Regions from separate parts of the Ferdinandcohnia jepli genome, predicted to be linked through region 1. Evidence: predicted binding sites of a transcription regulator. Region 1 holds the regulator's gene; the other holds the start of a gene.
What was found. The regulator LexA, encoded in region 1, represses DNA repair genes until DNA is damaged. The targets are predictions, from matches to a motif close to CGAACATATGTTCG.
Positions count from the first base shown of each region.

Region 2: AB3M96_RS21715 (malate synthase) is a predicted target of LexA. The motif match lies at 4,955-4,968, and genes of this name have one in related genera.

Region 1 is NZ_JBFOKR010000012.1:117,092-124,121, reverse strand. It holds gene AB3M96_RS14285 (methionine gamma-lyase family protein) at 1-227, shown strand, start outside; gene AB3M96_RS14280 (MerR family transcriptional regulator) at 351-752, shown strand; gene glnA (type I glutamate--ammonia ligase) at 804-2,138, shown strand; gene lexA (transcriptional repressor LexA) at 2,257-2,880, opposite strand; gene AB3M96_RS14265 (DUF896 domain-containing protein) at 3,365-3,595, shown strand; gene tkt (transketolase) at 3,730-5,736, shown strand; gene sirA (sporulation inhibitor of replication protein SirA) at 5,980-6,420, shown strand; gene AB3M96_RS14250 (YneF family protein) at 6,509-6,733, shown strand; gene AB3M96_RS14245 (ABC transporter transmembrane domain-containing protein) at 6,862-7,030, shown strand, end outside.
Region 2 is NZ_JBFOKR010000027.1:9,102-16,131, forward strand. It holds gene AB3M96_RS21695 (quaternary amine ABC transporter ATP-binding protein) at 1-697, opposite strand, end outside; gene AB3M96_RS21700 (ABC transporter permease) at 701-1,561, opposite strand; gene AB3M96_RS21705 (ABC transporter substrate-binding protein) at 1,886-2,878, opposite strand; gene AB3M96_RS21710 (divergent polysaccharide deacetylase family protein) at 3,618-4,391, opposite strand; gene AB3M96_RS21715 (malate synthase) at 5,171-6,025, shown strand; gene AB3M96_RS21720 (ATP-dependent helicase) at 6,303-7,030, opposite strand, start outside.

The DNA of each region.
Region 1 (7,030 bases):
ACTCACATGTTACTCCTTATCCAAGCTATATGCCTGGATACGAGGATGATGTGATTATGGCTGCTGGTACGTTTATTCAGGGTGCGAGTATCGAATTAACTGCAGATGGTCCAACCAGACCGCCTTATGTTGCATATGTTCAGGGGGGACTTACCTATTCACATGTAAAGATCGCGATTTGCCTTGCATTGAACCGTTTAGTAGCCAAAAATCTAATCTCACTTTAAGACAGAGGAATTATTATTTCCTCTGTTTTATTTTTTTTATGTTATATTTTCTAACATGTTGTTGACAGATAATCTGACATCAATTAGAATAAGGTTAACGATAGCGAAAAAGGAGGATAAAAAATGAGTGACAACGTTAGACGTTCAATGCCGCTCTTTCCAATCGGAATTGTAATGCAGCTAACAGAGTTGTCAGCTCGTCAAATCCGATATTACGAAGAAAATGGTTTGATTACTCCAGCAAGAACGGAAACTAATCGTAGACTTTATTCATTCAACGATGTTGACCGATTACTTGAAATTAAGAGTTTGATCGAACAAAAGGTTAATCTTGCTGGAATTAAACAAATTTTCGCAGTACAAAACACTCAACTTGTTAACGAAGAAAGACCTGTCGAACCTGTAAAACAGGAATTATCTGATTCTGAGCTGAGAAAACTACTGAGGAATGAGCTATTACATGCAGGAAGATTTAAAAATCAAGCAAGTTTGCGTCAAGGTGATATGTCAAGGTTTTTCCATTAAGAATGTTAGGTATTAAAAATTACTTTAATTTTTGTTTAGGGGGAAATGTAGATGGCAAAGTATTCAAAAGATGATATTTTTCGATTAGCTAGTGAAGAAAACGTAAAGTTTATAAGATTACAGTTTACTGATATTTTAGGAACAATTAAAAACGTTGAAATTCCTGTAAGTCAACTTGAAAAAGCATTGAGCAATAAAATGATGTTTGATGGTTCCTCAATTGAAGGATTTGTTCGTATTGAAGAGTCCGATATGTACTTATTTCCAGATTTAGATACTTGGGTTATCTTTCCGTGGACTGCAGAAAAAGGTAAGGTTGCTCGCTTAATTTGCGATATTCACAATGCTGACGGAACTCCGTTTAGTGGTGACCCTCGTAATAATCTTAAAAGAGTATTAAAAGAAATGGAAGAATTAGGATTTACTGACTTTAACCTTGGGCCAGAGCCAGAGTTCTTCTTATTTAAACTAGATGAAAAGGGAGAACCAACTCTTGAGTTAAATGATAACGGTGGATATTTTGATTTAGCCCCTACAGATCTAGGTGAAAACTGTCGCCGGGATATCGTATTGGAGTTAGAAGAAATGGGCTTTGAAATTGAAGCATCTCACCATGAGGTTGCGCCTGGTCAGCATGAGATTGACTTTAAATATGAAAATGCACTAAAGGCTTGCGACGAGATTCAAACATTTAAGTTAGTTGTAAAAACAATTGCTCGCAAACACGGTCTACATGCTACATTTATGCCTAAGCCTTTGTTTGGAGTAAATGGTTCAGGTATGCACTGTAACGTTTCATTATTCAAAGGTAGTGAAAATGCATTTTTTGACCCAAGTGGAGAACTGCAATTAAGTGAAACAGCTAAGAACTTTATTGCCGGAATTTTAAAGCATGCTCCTAATTTCACTGCAGTTACAAACCCAACTGTTAATTCATATAAACGATTAGTGCCTGGTTATGAAGCTCCTTGTTATGTAGCTTGGTCTGCTCAAAATAGAAGTCCGCTTATCCGTATTCCTGCTTCACGCGGATTAAGTACACGTGTTGAGGTGCGTAGTGTTGACCCTGCTGCAAACCCATATATGGCAATGGCAGTTTTACTTGCTGCTGGTCTTGATGGAATAAAGAACAACCTTACACCGCCGGCTCCGGTTGATCGTAACATCTATGTAATGAATAAGGCAGAGCGTCTAGAAGCTGGAATTGTGGATTTACCAGCGACTTTAGCTCAAGCGTTAGATCTATTAAAAACGGATGAAGTGCTTGTCAATGCACTTGGGGAACATTTGTTCGAACACTTTGTAGAAGCAAAAGAAATTGAATGGGATATGTTCCGTACACAAGTTCATCCTTGGGAACGTGAGCAATATATGTCTATATATTAAGATTTAAAACCCTTGGTGCTATATGCTTCAAGGGTTTTTATGTAGTCCAAATCACTAGTGATATTGTGATAGTCAAGATTAGAAAAAAAGCCACTTCAAATGAAGTGGCCTTTACAATTTAATGTACTGTTCTATATACCCCGATAACCTTACCAAGGATGGATACATTTTTTAAGATAATGGGTTCAAGCATTGAATTTTCAGGTTGTAAGCGAATGTGGTCTTTTTCTTTAAAGAAGCGCTTTACTGTTGCTTCATCGTCCTCTGTCATAGCGACAACGATATCACCATTATTTGCTGATTGTTGTTGTCTAACAATTACTAAGTCTCCGTCTAATATGCCTGCTTCAATCATACTGTCACCCATGATTTCCAACATGAATATTTGATCATCATGAGCAGCAAAACGATCTGGTAATGGAAAATATTCTTCAATGTTTTCAACTGCTGTAATAGGTTGTCCAGCAGTAACTTTACCGATTACTGGAACATTAATAACTTTACTTGTCGGTATTGATTGTGACTCATCCTCATGGAGGATTTCAATAGCACGAGGTTTTGTAGGATCTCTTCTAATTAATCCTTTGCTTTCAAGTCTAGCCAAATGCCCATGTACTGTTGAACTGGAAGCTAGACCTACTGCCTCGCCAATTTCTCTAACAGAAGGTGGATAACCTTTTAGTCTTACTTCTTCTTTTATGTAGTTTAAAATGTCTTGTTGTCTTTTTGACAGTTTTATCATACTATTCAACCCCTCGCTCCGCCTTAAATTGTATGTATTTGTATATTCGTTCAAAGCCTTATGTAAAGCTTAGTATCAAAGGCTTGTTCCTAACAGTAACTTTACAAAGATTATAGCATGCAATATAAAAAAATACAAACATAAGTTCGAAATTTATGTTGACACAAAACATTTGTTCGGTCTATAATAATTTTATAAAATACGAACAAACATTCTATAGGAGTGATTTTAATATGATTAAAAAATTACAAGGTGGATTTATCTATTATGTTTTATTTGTTGTTTTAAGTATGAGTATGGTATTTTTAACTGCTAATTAAGGACTTATACATATATAGAATGAGTCAGTGACTTTATAAAAATTTAGATCGGACAAATGTTTTTGAGAGAGTATACTATAATGATAAAGCGGAATACTTGTAAAATAACTCTTCATCTAGTACTATGGAAAATGATTTAGAAGAAGATAATAAGGAGTTATTTTATGCTTTCGAAAGAAAAGATTGATCGAATTAATAGTCTGTCTAAAAAAGCGAAGACAACCGGTCTTACCGATAAAGAAAAACAAGAACAACAGGAATTAAGACAAGAGTACTTACGAGTCTTTCGTAGTTCAATGACAAATACACTACATTCAGTCAAAGTCATTGATCCAGAAGGAAAAGATGTTACTCCTAAAAAGTTAAAAGAAAGTAAGAAAAATAGGTTACATTAACAAGAATACATAGATATCTATGTATTCTTTTATTTTTTGTACATACTATTTGTGAATAGCACGTTATTCAATTTAGAAACAAGATCAATATGTTATGTACGACTAAGAAATACTTTGAAAGGATGTAACTACCAATGACTCATTCAATAACTGATTTATCAATTGCGTCAATACGTACACTGTCCATAGATGCTGTTGAAAAAGCAAATTCTGGACATCCGGGCATGCCTATGGGAGCGGCACCAATGACATACGCTCTCTGGACAAAACATATGAATCAGAATCCAACTAATCCAAATTGGTTTAATCGTGACCGCTTTGTATTATCTGCTGGTCATGGTTCAGCCCTCTTATATAGCATGCTTCATTTATCTGGGTATGACCTCACGTTAGAAGACCTTAAGCAATTTCGTCAATGGGGAAGTCGGACTCCAGGACACCCAGAGTTTGGGCATACTTCAGGTGTAGATGCAACAACAGGCCCACTTGGCCAAGGTATATCTATGGCAGTAGGAATGGCGATGGCTGAAAGACATTTAGCATCTACTTATAATAAAGATTCTTTTGAGTTAGTTAACCACTATACATATGCAATTTGTGGTGATGGGGACTTAATGGAAGGTATATCAGGTGAGGCTTCTTCACTTGCTGGACATTTGAAGCTCGGTCGATTAATTGTGTTGTACGACTCAAATGATATTTCGCTTGATGGAGATTTAGATCGTTCATTCTCTGAGTCAATTGAACAGCGTTATAAATCGTATGGCTGGCAATATATTCTTGTTGAGGATGGGAATGATGTAAATGCTATAGACCAAGCGATCCAAGAAGCCAAAAGTGATTTAAATCGTCCAACAATGATTGAAATTAAGACTACGATTGGCTATGGTTCTCCTAATCGTGCAGGAAAATCTAAGGCGCATGGTGAACCGTTAGGAGCAGATGAGTTAAAACTTACTAAAGAGGCGTATAATTGGACGTTCGAAGAGGACTTTTATGTACCTCAAGAAGTGTATGCTCACTTTGATGAAGTCATAAAGAAAGCGGGTCAACAAAAAGAAAATGAGTGGAGTCAATTATTTGATCAATACAAAGAAAAATATCCAGAGTTAGGAAAACAACTAGAATTGGCAATCAGTGGTAGCCTTCCGGAAGGCTGGGAAAAGACATTACCTGTATATGAAGAAGGTAAGAGTCTAGCTACACGTGCTTCTTCTGGTGAAGTGCTAAATGCCATTGCAAAAAGTGTCCCTCAATTCATAGGGGGTTCTGCTGACTTAGCTGGTTCTAACAAAACAATGATTACAGGTTCTCCAGATTATACTCCTGATGATTATAGTGGAAGAAATATCTGGTTTGGTGTTAGGGAGTTTGCGATGGGTGCTGCTCTAAATGGAATGGCGCTTCATGGAGGAGTAAAAATATTTGGAGGTACATTCTTTGTATTCTCAGATTATTTAAGGCCGGCAATCCGATTAGCTGCACTCATGAAACTACCTGTAACATATGTGTTTACTCATGATAGTATTGCTGTTGGAGAAGATGGACCTACGCATGAACCTGTTGAACAATTACCTGCGTTACGAGCAATGCCTAATTTATCGGTAATTCGTCCTGCGGATGGGAACGAAACAGCTGCTGCTTGGAGAACAGCATTGGAATCAACGAAGGTTCCAACAGCTCTGGTTCTAACTAGACAAAATTTGCCTACAATTGCTGGAACTTCTGAAAATGCCTATGAGGGAGTACAAAAAGGTGCATATGTTATTTCGCCTGCAAAATCAAATCAACCGGACGCATTATTGTTAGCGACTGGATCTGAAGTAAGTCTTGCAGTAGAAGCGCAGACAGTACTAGCAAACGAAAACATTGATGTATCAGTAGTCAGTATGCCTTCTTGGGACCGATTTGAAGCTCAACCTAAGGAATACAAGGATTCAGTTATCCCGAAAAGCGTTAAGAAACGTCTCGCGATTGAAATGGCTTTTCCTTTAGGATGGGAGCGTTATACTGGAGACGAAGGTGAGGTTCTTGGTATCACACAATTTGGTGCATCTGCTCCCGGGGAGATTGTTATGAAAGAATATGGTTTCTCAGTTGAAAATGTTGTAAAACGTGTGAAGGGACTTTTAGGGAAATAGTTAGTTATTCATTTCTTGAAAAGAGTGTGAATTCGTAATTGAATTCACACTTTTTATATTACTTGGAGGAAAGCTTCATTGGACAAAAACATTACTTTACTCAATATAAAAGCCTTTCGACAAAAAAAGACGTCTCTTTCTCCGGATTAAGACAAAAAAAGTATGCACTTTCCTCTATACTATTTTTAACGTTGAGCAGTTGGGTACAAGCCCTACTAATAGGTAGATATAGGAGGAAAGAGTATGAGAGACTATCACATATACTTAATTGAAGAAGAATTTGCAGCACACTACTTCGGTCGAGAATCACTAATCTATCATTTATTTCAAGATCATAATCAAGCAAAATCAAATAGAAAAGAAACCTTATCAAAGCAGATTGACTTTATAACTAAATCAATACCGGCATTGCGTATTCAACAAACAATTGAATCGAATCTATCCCGCTACTCTTCCTACAAGGTAGATAGTAATAAACATACACTCGAATGGAATGAATTTACGAGCTATGCAAAGCTTACAATACATAATCAATATATACATTTAGAATCTTCCGGAAGTTATGAAGCGGAAACTGCTTTCTTTGAAATATTACGAAAATTTGACCGGTGTTTTTTAGCGATGGATTTTAAGTCAAATAAATACGGTTGGTTAAATCCAATTAGAGAGCGAAAGTTTATTTAAAAATAGCTATGAAATCATAAAACAAATATTGTATAATAACTTAGGGTTTAGTACACTGTAATGTAGACAACATGAAGGAGGAAGTATTATGCAAACGTGGTTAGCCATTCTACTTATTGTGGTAGCTTTACTTGCTGGTGTTGCGCTAGGATTTTTTCTAGCACGTAAATACATGATGAGCTACTTAAAGAAAAATCCACCGATCAATGAGCAAATGCTAAAAGTTATGATGATGCAAATGGGTATGAAACCATCTCAAAAGAAGATCAATCAAATGCTAAAAGCAATGAACGGCCAAATGGATAAGCAATAAGATCGGACAGGCACTCTCTATGGGGTGCTTTTTTCTTTGAGATAAATTGATAGACTTTTTCATCTTTCCAGAATTTTATAATTTTGGTAAACTAGTTAGGCACTTATATAGTTTGGCGGGGGATAATAATGAAGATTTTTGCAGATTTAATGTGGTTTTTTAAACAGGAAAGGAAATCATATCTTACTGGTATATTTCTGCTGTTGCTTGTAGCTTTATTGGAGCTTGTGCCACCAAAGGTTATTGGAATGATGGTTGACTTTATCGAGCAAGGAACGCTTTCAAGGGAAGTTTTAT
Region 2 (7,030 bases), on a different contig from region 1:
CTCCCAATTTGAAGGCTTCGTTCACATCATGAGTAATAAAAATAATTGTCTTTTGAAGTCTCTCTTGAATATCTAAAAGTTCAAGCTGCATTTCTCGGCGAATTAAGGGATCCAGGGCACTAAATGGCTCATCCATTAGTAGAATATCAGGATCGTTTGCTAATGCTCGCGCTAGTCCCACACGTTGTTGCATACCACCCGATAACTCACCGGGATACTTATCTTCGTATCCCTTCAATCCAACTAATTCAATATTTTTCAAGGCAATTTTTTGACGTTCCTCTTTTGATACTTCTTTTATTTCTAGACCATATTCAACGTTAGCTAAGACTGTTCGATGGCTGAATAACCCAAAATGCTGGAACACCATTGCAATTTTGTTTTGCCTGAACTTCTTAAGCTCAGTAGATTTATAATCTACAATATTTTCTCCATCTACATAAATAGCTCCTGAAGTTGGCTTATTTAATAAATTAAAGCAGCGAATTAATGTTGACTTTCCGCTACCAGAAAGGCCCATGATAACAAAAATCTCACCTTTGTTAATCTCCATTGAAACATCATAGACACCAACTGTGTGATTGGTCTTTTTTAAAATCTCATCCTTTCCCATTCCCTGTTGAACTAATGGGATAACTGATTTTGGTTTCGATCCAAATATTTTTGATACATTTTCAATTTTAATTTGAGTTTCCATCACTTACTCTGACCTCCTGTGCTTCTGAAAGGAGTCTGCAACCCCAGCTGTCACTCGATCAATTATAATAGCCAAGAACACGATACTGATTCCCGCTTCAAAGCCTAATGCCATATCGATTCGATTAATAGATATTAGAACCTGTTCCCCAAGTCCTCCGGCACCAACCATTGATGCAATAACAACCATAGCAAGAGCCATCATTGTTGTTTGGTTAACACCAGCCATTATTGTCGGAAGCGCCTGTGGCAGCTGAACTTTCGTTAACATTTGCCATCTTGAAGAACCAAATGACTGAGCAGATTCGATCACTTCATCATCAACATTTCGTATCGCCAGCTCTGTTAAACGGATAACTGGAGGTAAAGCATAAATTAAAGTTGCAAATACTGCTGAAACATTTCCTAAACTAAAGAAAAAGATAGCAGGAATTAGATACACAAAACTCGGCATTGTTTGCATCGCATCTAATATCGGCCTCATTACAACAGAAAAACCTTTGCTAAATGCCATCCAAATACCTAATGGAATACCTATTACCAATGAAATAACAACAGATGTTATGACAATCGCAATGGTAATCATTAATACATCCCACAATCCGAACGTACCTATTAAGAATATAAAAAATGCATAAAAAACACCTGAAAAAACAGATTTGAAATACCAACCTAAAAGGAAAATAAGTAGAATGAAGAGCCACCAGGGAATGAACATTAGAACAGCTTCAATTCCATTAATGGTCTGAGAGGAGATAAAATGTATAAAATCAAAAAATCCTTCAAATGTTGTATCTAGCCATTTTATAAATGCTTCAACGTTTTCACCTAAAAAACCCCAACGTATATCTGGAAAACTACCCATAAAACAGGTTACTAATTGTAACCATTCACCTCACCCATATTCAATTTTCAATAGCAGCCTATTGATGTATAAATCTTCTAGTTGTTTATCAAATGCGCCTTGGCGTATTTGCGCCCGATTTTTTTCGAGCTTGCTCGAAAATTTCCTCTTAAAAATCGTGGCATCCGCCGGAGGCTTTAACTTTATTCAGTCGGAGTTTGAACCCTGACTGAATTGTATACTCCTTTTGCATTCATCCCCCACTTATAGAAGAAGGGGACTTCTGCTGAATAAAGTTAAAAGTTCAGTAGTAGTTGGCAGTAGCCAACCACTACCTGAGATAAATTACTCTAATGATTTTAAAACTTTTTCAGCGATATCCTCTGGAATCCAAGTAGTCCATAAATCTTCGTGTTCCTTCATCCACCATTCGGCAGCCTCATCAGCAGAAGCTTCATTTTCATTCATATAATTTAATGCTTCTTCTGTTAGTGCATTACTAGTTTCGTAGTTTTCTAGAAACTCAACGATTTCAGGTGCTAAGTCTGGAACATCTTTGTGTACTGCAATTACAACGTCATTCGGAGGAAAAGCAGTTCCAAAGTTTTTATTCCACTGTTCTTCGTTATACTCTGGTTCTTCTAGTAAAGTTAAATCGTATTTAGCTGTTACCCAAGTTGGTGACCAGTAGTATCCTACCCATCCTTCTCCTGCTTCATATGCATCCACTAATGTAGCGACAGCACTAGAATCTGATCCTGGACTAATATAATTAAAGGTATCTCCTAAGCCATAAGTTTCCACCTTAGCTGCCATTGTTTCCCCTACGGCCCAACCAGTTGGAGCACCTACAATACGACCTTTACCAGAATCCTCTGGATCCGGGAATACTTCCGGATATTTTTTTAGATCCTCTACTGTTTTTAAGTCCGGAGCAAGAGGCTCAATTCCTCTTTCTTCATCACCTTCAATAACGTAGGTTGGCACATAAAAGCCCTGTGTATTGTCATCAAAGTTTGTTGCTACTTCCACAATATCTCCTGCATCCGTCATTTCTTTATAGAGTTCTTTAACATTATCTGTCCAGATCTCCATATACACATTTATATCGCCTTGACGGAACCCTTCTAAAGTTGCTGCAGTAGATCCTGCTGTTACTTCGGTCTTATAGCCGTAGCCTTCTTCAAGAATCTTTTGCGCTACGCTGTTATGGAAGCGAATACTATCCCAACCAGCATCAGCTAGCACAATCTTATCTAGTTCTCCAGAAGTACTAGAACTACATCCTGCAAGTGCTAATAGTAAAACTGTCAGTAAAACCATAAACCTTCGTTTCATAAAAAACTCTCCCCTTTTTCTATCTCATTTTTAATACCTTTTAAGCCATGGGTATACCTATTTATACCGATCATTATGTTGACAACTTTCCAACATAATTGATATTCAAAGTAAATAATCCTTTATCCAGTTAATTAATAAATAGAATAAAAACACTTAATAATGAATCTTGAAATGGTATAACAGTAGTTTTATTCAATATGATGTGGCATTTTGGATGGTATTATTGAGGATAAGTCTACTTGAAATATCTTGTCGAATATTAGTGGGTGACCCGATTTTTTGGGCTCTATTAAAAGTATAGTGGAGGAATTTTTTTAAAACAAACTTGATAATTCAGCATATTCTGGGATTATCAAGTGTATTTTGTGATTAAATTATCTCAGAGCAAAGATATGGTTTATCCTTTTAAGATACTCCCAAATACTTCCGTATCCTCAAGATTTGTATGGGTTTTCATAATTTAGTTAGAAATTAGTAGGCCACTAGTCATTTAGTTGTAATCATCAAAAAAAGGCGAACGAAAAACTTCACTAGTTAATTCTTTTTTTCAGATTGGCCAAACATTAATAGGAGGTCCTATCATGTAAATGATTAGCACCTCCAATTATCTATTTATACTCGAAGCACCTTGAATTGGCCGCCACCAAACAAAGATGTAGTATAATCTATTTTCGCATTAGAGAAATACGGAGTATCTCTATAGCTTACTAGGAACTTAATCCAACCAACTCCTAGTCTACGGTTGGCTTTCAAGTAATTTGTATTCCTCAATTAAATCTGAAAGATGTACAATCTTTGCCATTTTTTCGTAAACAGGAATGTACTCTTTTAACACATTAACCATCTTTGGTCCTGTAATTCCAACATGACCAATGGCTATCAACTCTTCACTATTCGATATTTTTTTAGCTACTAAATTAGCCTGTTTCGAAATATGTCTTGTTGTATAGACCTCATCAAAAAAGATATCATTTTCTAAATATGGTACATTCATTTCTTTAGCCAGCTTTTCGACAACGCTTTTACTCGAAGTCATGCTATCAAGATAGAAAAGTCCGTTTTCTTTGCACACTTCAAGAACAATTCTCATAACTCTTTTGTCTTCTGTCACCTTTGAACCCATATGATGATTTACACCAACAATATGAGGTATTTCCTTTACGGCTTCTTCTACACGCTTTCTGACTTCTTCATCACTTAAATCCGTTGTGATTGCACCCGGTCCTAACCAGAATTTCTTACCCCTCTTCGGCTCCATGGGCAGATGAAGAATTACCTCATGACCATATTTATGTACAAGTTCCGCATCTTCTTTTGTTGTAGGCATAAATGGCATGATAGCTACCGTTAATTTTATAGGAAGCTTGAGCATTTCTTCTGTACCCTTCATATCATTGCCTAGATCATCGATGACAATGGCTAATTCTTTTTCAGGAATAGTAGATGCTTCCGCGAATCCTTGCGTAATAAATGAAAAAAGTAAGAAGAAAAAGCAGATCAAGATTTTCATTAATTCATCCCTCACTTTTTTCGGTAGTATTCCACACTGCAATATAATTTATAGATTTTCAGGTAGAACAAATGACCAAGGATTACAAAAAGGCTCCTCACTTCTTTCCAATGAGAAACCCCAATAATATTCAATGTATTTGCTGAAAATTCATGAGATAACTGCGAAGAGAATGTATATCTTACGTTGTTTTCTAACATAAGATCTACCCTGTTTAAGGTAGTAATGCCCTTTTATTAACCCGAACAATCAGCCAACATAAGTAAGTGAGAAAAAATAAACTTTTATTTTACAACATCGCAAATTAACCTGTCAATATAAAATTTGTTATTTTTCTGAATATATGGTACTGTACTATTATAGTTAATTTTTCGAAGCCCGCATTCAAGTTCTTATGTAAATTTCTACAGATAGAATTTGGATGCGTTTTTTTATATCCATTCCTCAAAGTTGAAGAAACTGACGAAAGAGGAAGTTATTAATACAAGTAGTCCTAATCATTGTAGTAGTTTCCCAGCAAGGCTACAAACGTGAAAGGAGAAAGGAACTAATAATCTCGACTTCAAACAATAGTTCTGCAACATTTTGAGCAGCATTAGCTGTTGATTTCTTTTGAGCCATTTTTTTCAACCTCCTTTTAATTATCGAGCAGTATCAAGCGTTAAAATCAAACGAGCGTTCTTCTCGAAAGGAACAAATTTGTCACTAGTAATAAAGCAGACCCTACAAGTAGATTTGAAAAATTGAACCAACTTCAGTAAACAAGGAGGACAATAGTAGTGAATCTAATAAATATGGAAGTAACACACAAGCATTTTGGTGAGGGTAGTGTTGTGAAACATGATGAGTCTATCATAGAAATTCATTTCGAAAATGAGAAGAAAAGGTTTGTTTATCCCGATGCATTTGGAAAACACTTAACACTGCATGATAAAAGAATTGCACAATCACTTAATAAGGTTATACATGAAAAGCAAATGGAGTTAGAGAAAGAAGAATTGGAAAAAGAAGAAGAAAAGAAACAACGAAGAAGAGAACAGCAACTTCGCATGGAACACGATAAGCTTATGAAAAACCATAAACTTCACCCGCAATCACAAATGGTCTATTGGTGTGACGACGAAGATCAGAATAAAGTCTTTACAGAATGGCAAGTTTTCACCGGTGTAATAAATAGCGGTACTAACAAAGGAAAGCCAAATAAACCTACACGTTTATACAAAAATAGCGTTTGCTTATTAACAACTAGAGATACAGATATGCCTGAACAGGATAGACGTATCTTAGGCGTCTACATGGTAAAAGAACAGTTTATCGGTAAGGTTTGCGAAAATGGATATGTTCCTGCTCATTCAGAGTACAGATTACAACTAACTGAACAGGAATCTAATGAGATGCTCTTTTGGAAATATTACGTAAACGAAAAATCCCCTAACAGGATGACTTGGAATACAGGTAAATACCGCTATTTGGATAATATCTGGGTAGCACAAATTTTGCTTGATATTGCTTCTCTGAAAAAAGACACAACGGAACAAAAACTGGCACAGAACTTTTTTGAACATTTCTGTATTATGAATCAGATAAGTAAAGAAGATCTACCAGAGAATAATGGTGCATTGTTACGTATATAGACAAAAGGTTCGAGTACTTAACAAAAATATTATAAAACAAAAAAGGTCACGAGCATGCTCGTGACCTTTAAATCTTGATATATCAAGGCTTTATGATGTTTATTACATCATGCCGCCCGTAAGCTTTGAGTGTGTAATATCGTTAACAAGAGGTGCGAAAAACGCGGTAAATCAACGTTTTGGATATTACTGGTTGTAACATCTTTAACGGGGATTTACCGTTTTTTATGGGATTGCGTTAGCAAAATGTTAGCATTATTGTTGATGTATTATATTTTTATTCTAAAATACCCATTTCATATAAAAATCTTGAAGGTTGCTTTGTCCATCCATTGTATCTATTCGCATATGTTAATGTAAGCGTAGAGAGAGTACGAGTTATTGCGACAAAACAATTTCGTCTTTCTTCCTCCATTTCAATACTAATTTCCCCTTTTTTCTTACTTGCAAATGAGGGTAGTTCATCCTCTACTAGCCCCAAGAGATATACGTGATCAAACTCTTTACCTTTAGCTGAATGGATAGTTAAACACTGTACGTAACCAACATCTGGTTCTTTTTGTTTAGATGACAAATCAAGCTCCTGTAAAAACGTACTAAGCGTTACATTATTATATCCGTATTTATAATAAAAGCTTGACATTAATTGTTTCCAAACTTCAAACTCATCATAAAATAATTCTTTATGTTCTTCTTCCATTTGATTAATATATATATCTGTATTTAACCATTGAAGAGTATCTTCTATAAAAGTAATAAAACTTTTCCCTTCAATAAGGTTTAGATTTAATGATTGTAAATAAGTACTACTAAGATCTAGAGAAGTAATACGATTATAGTATCCCTTTAAATAATCACCATCTCTAGCTTCACTCCACGCTATTACCTCTTCAATATCTATTTCAAATTTGGTGAAATACTCAAAAGTGTTTATTACTTCATTTAGAAACTTCTTATCATTCCTTTTATTTGCCAAACGAAGAAGACTATGCATCCAAGATATCT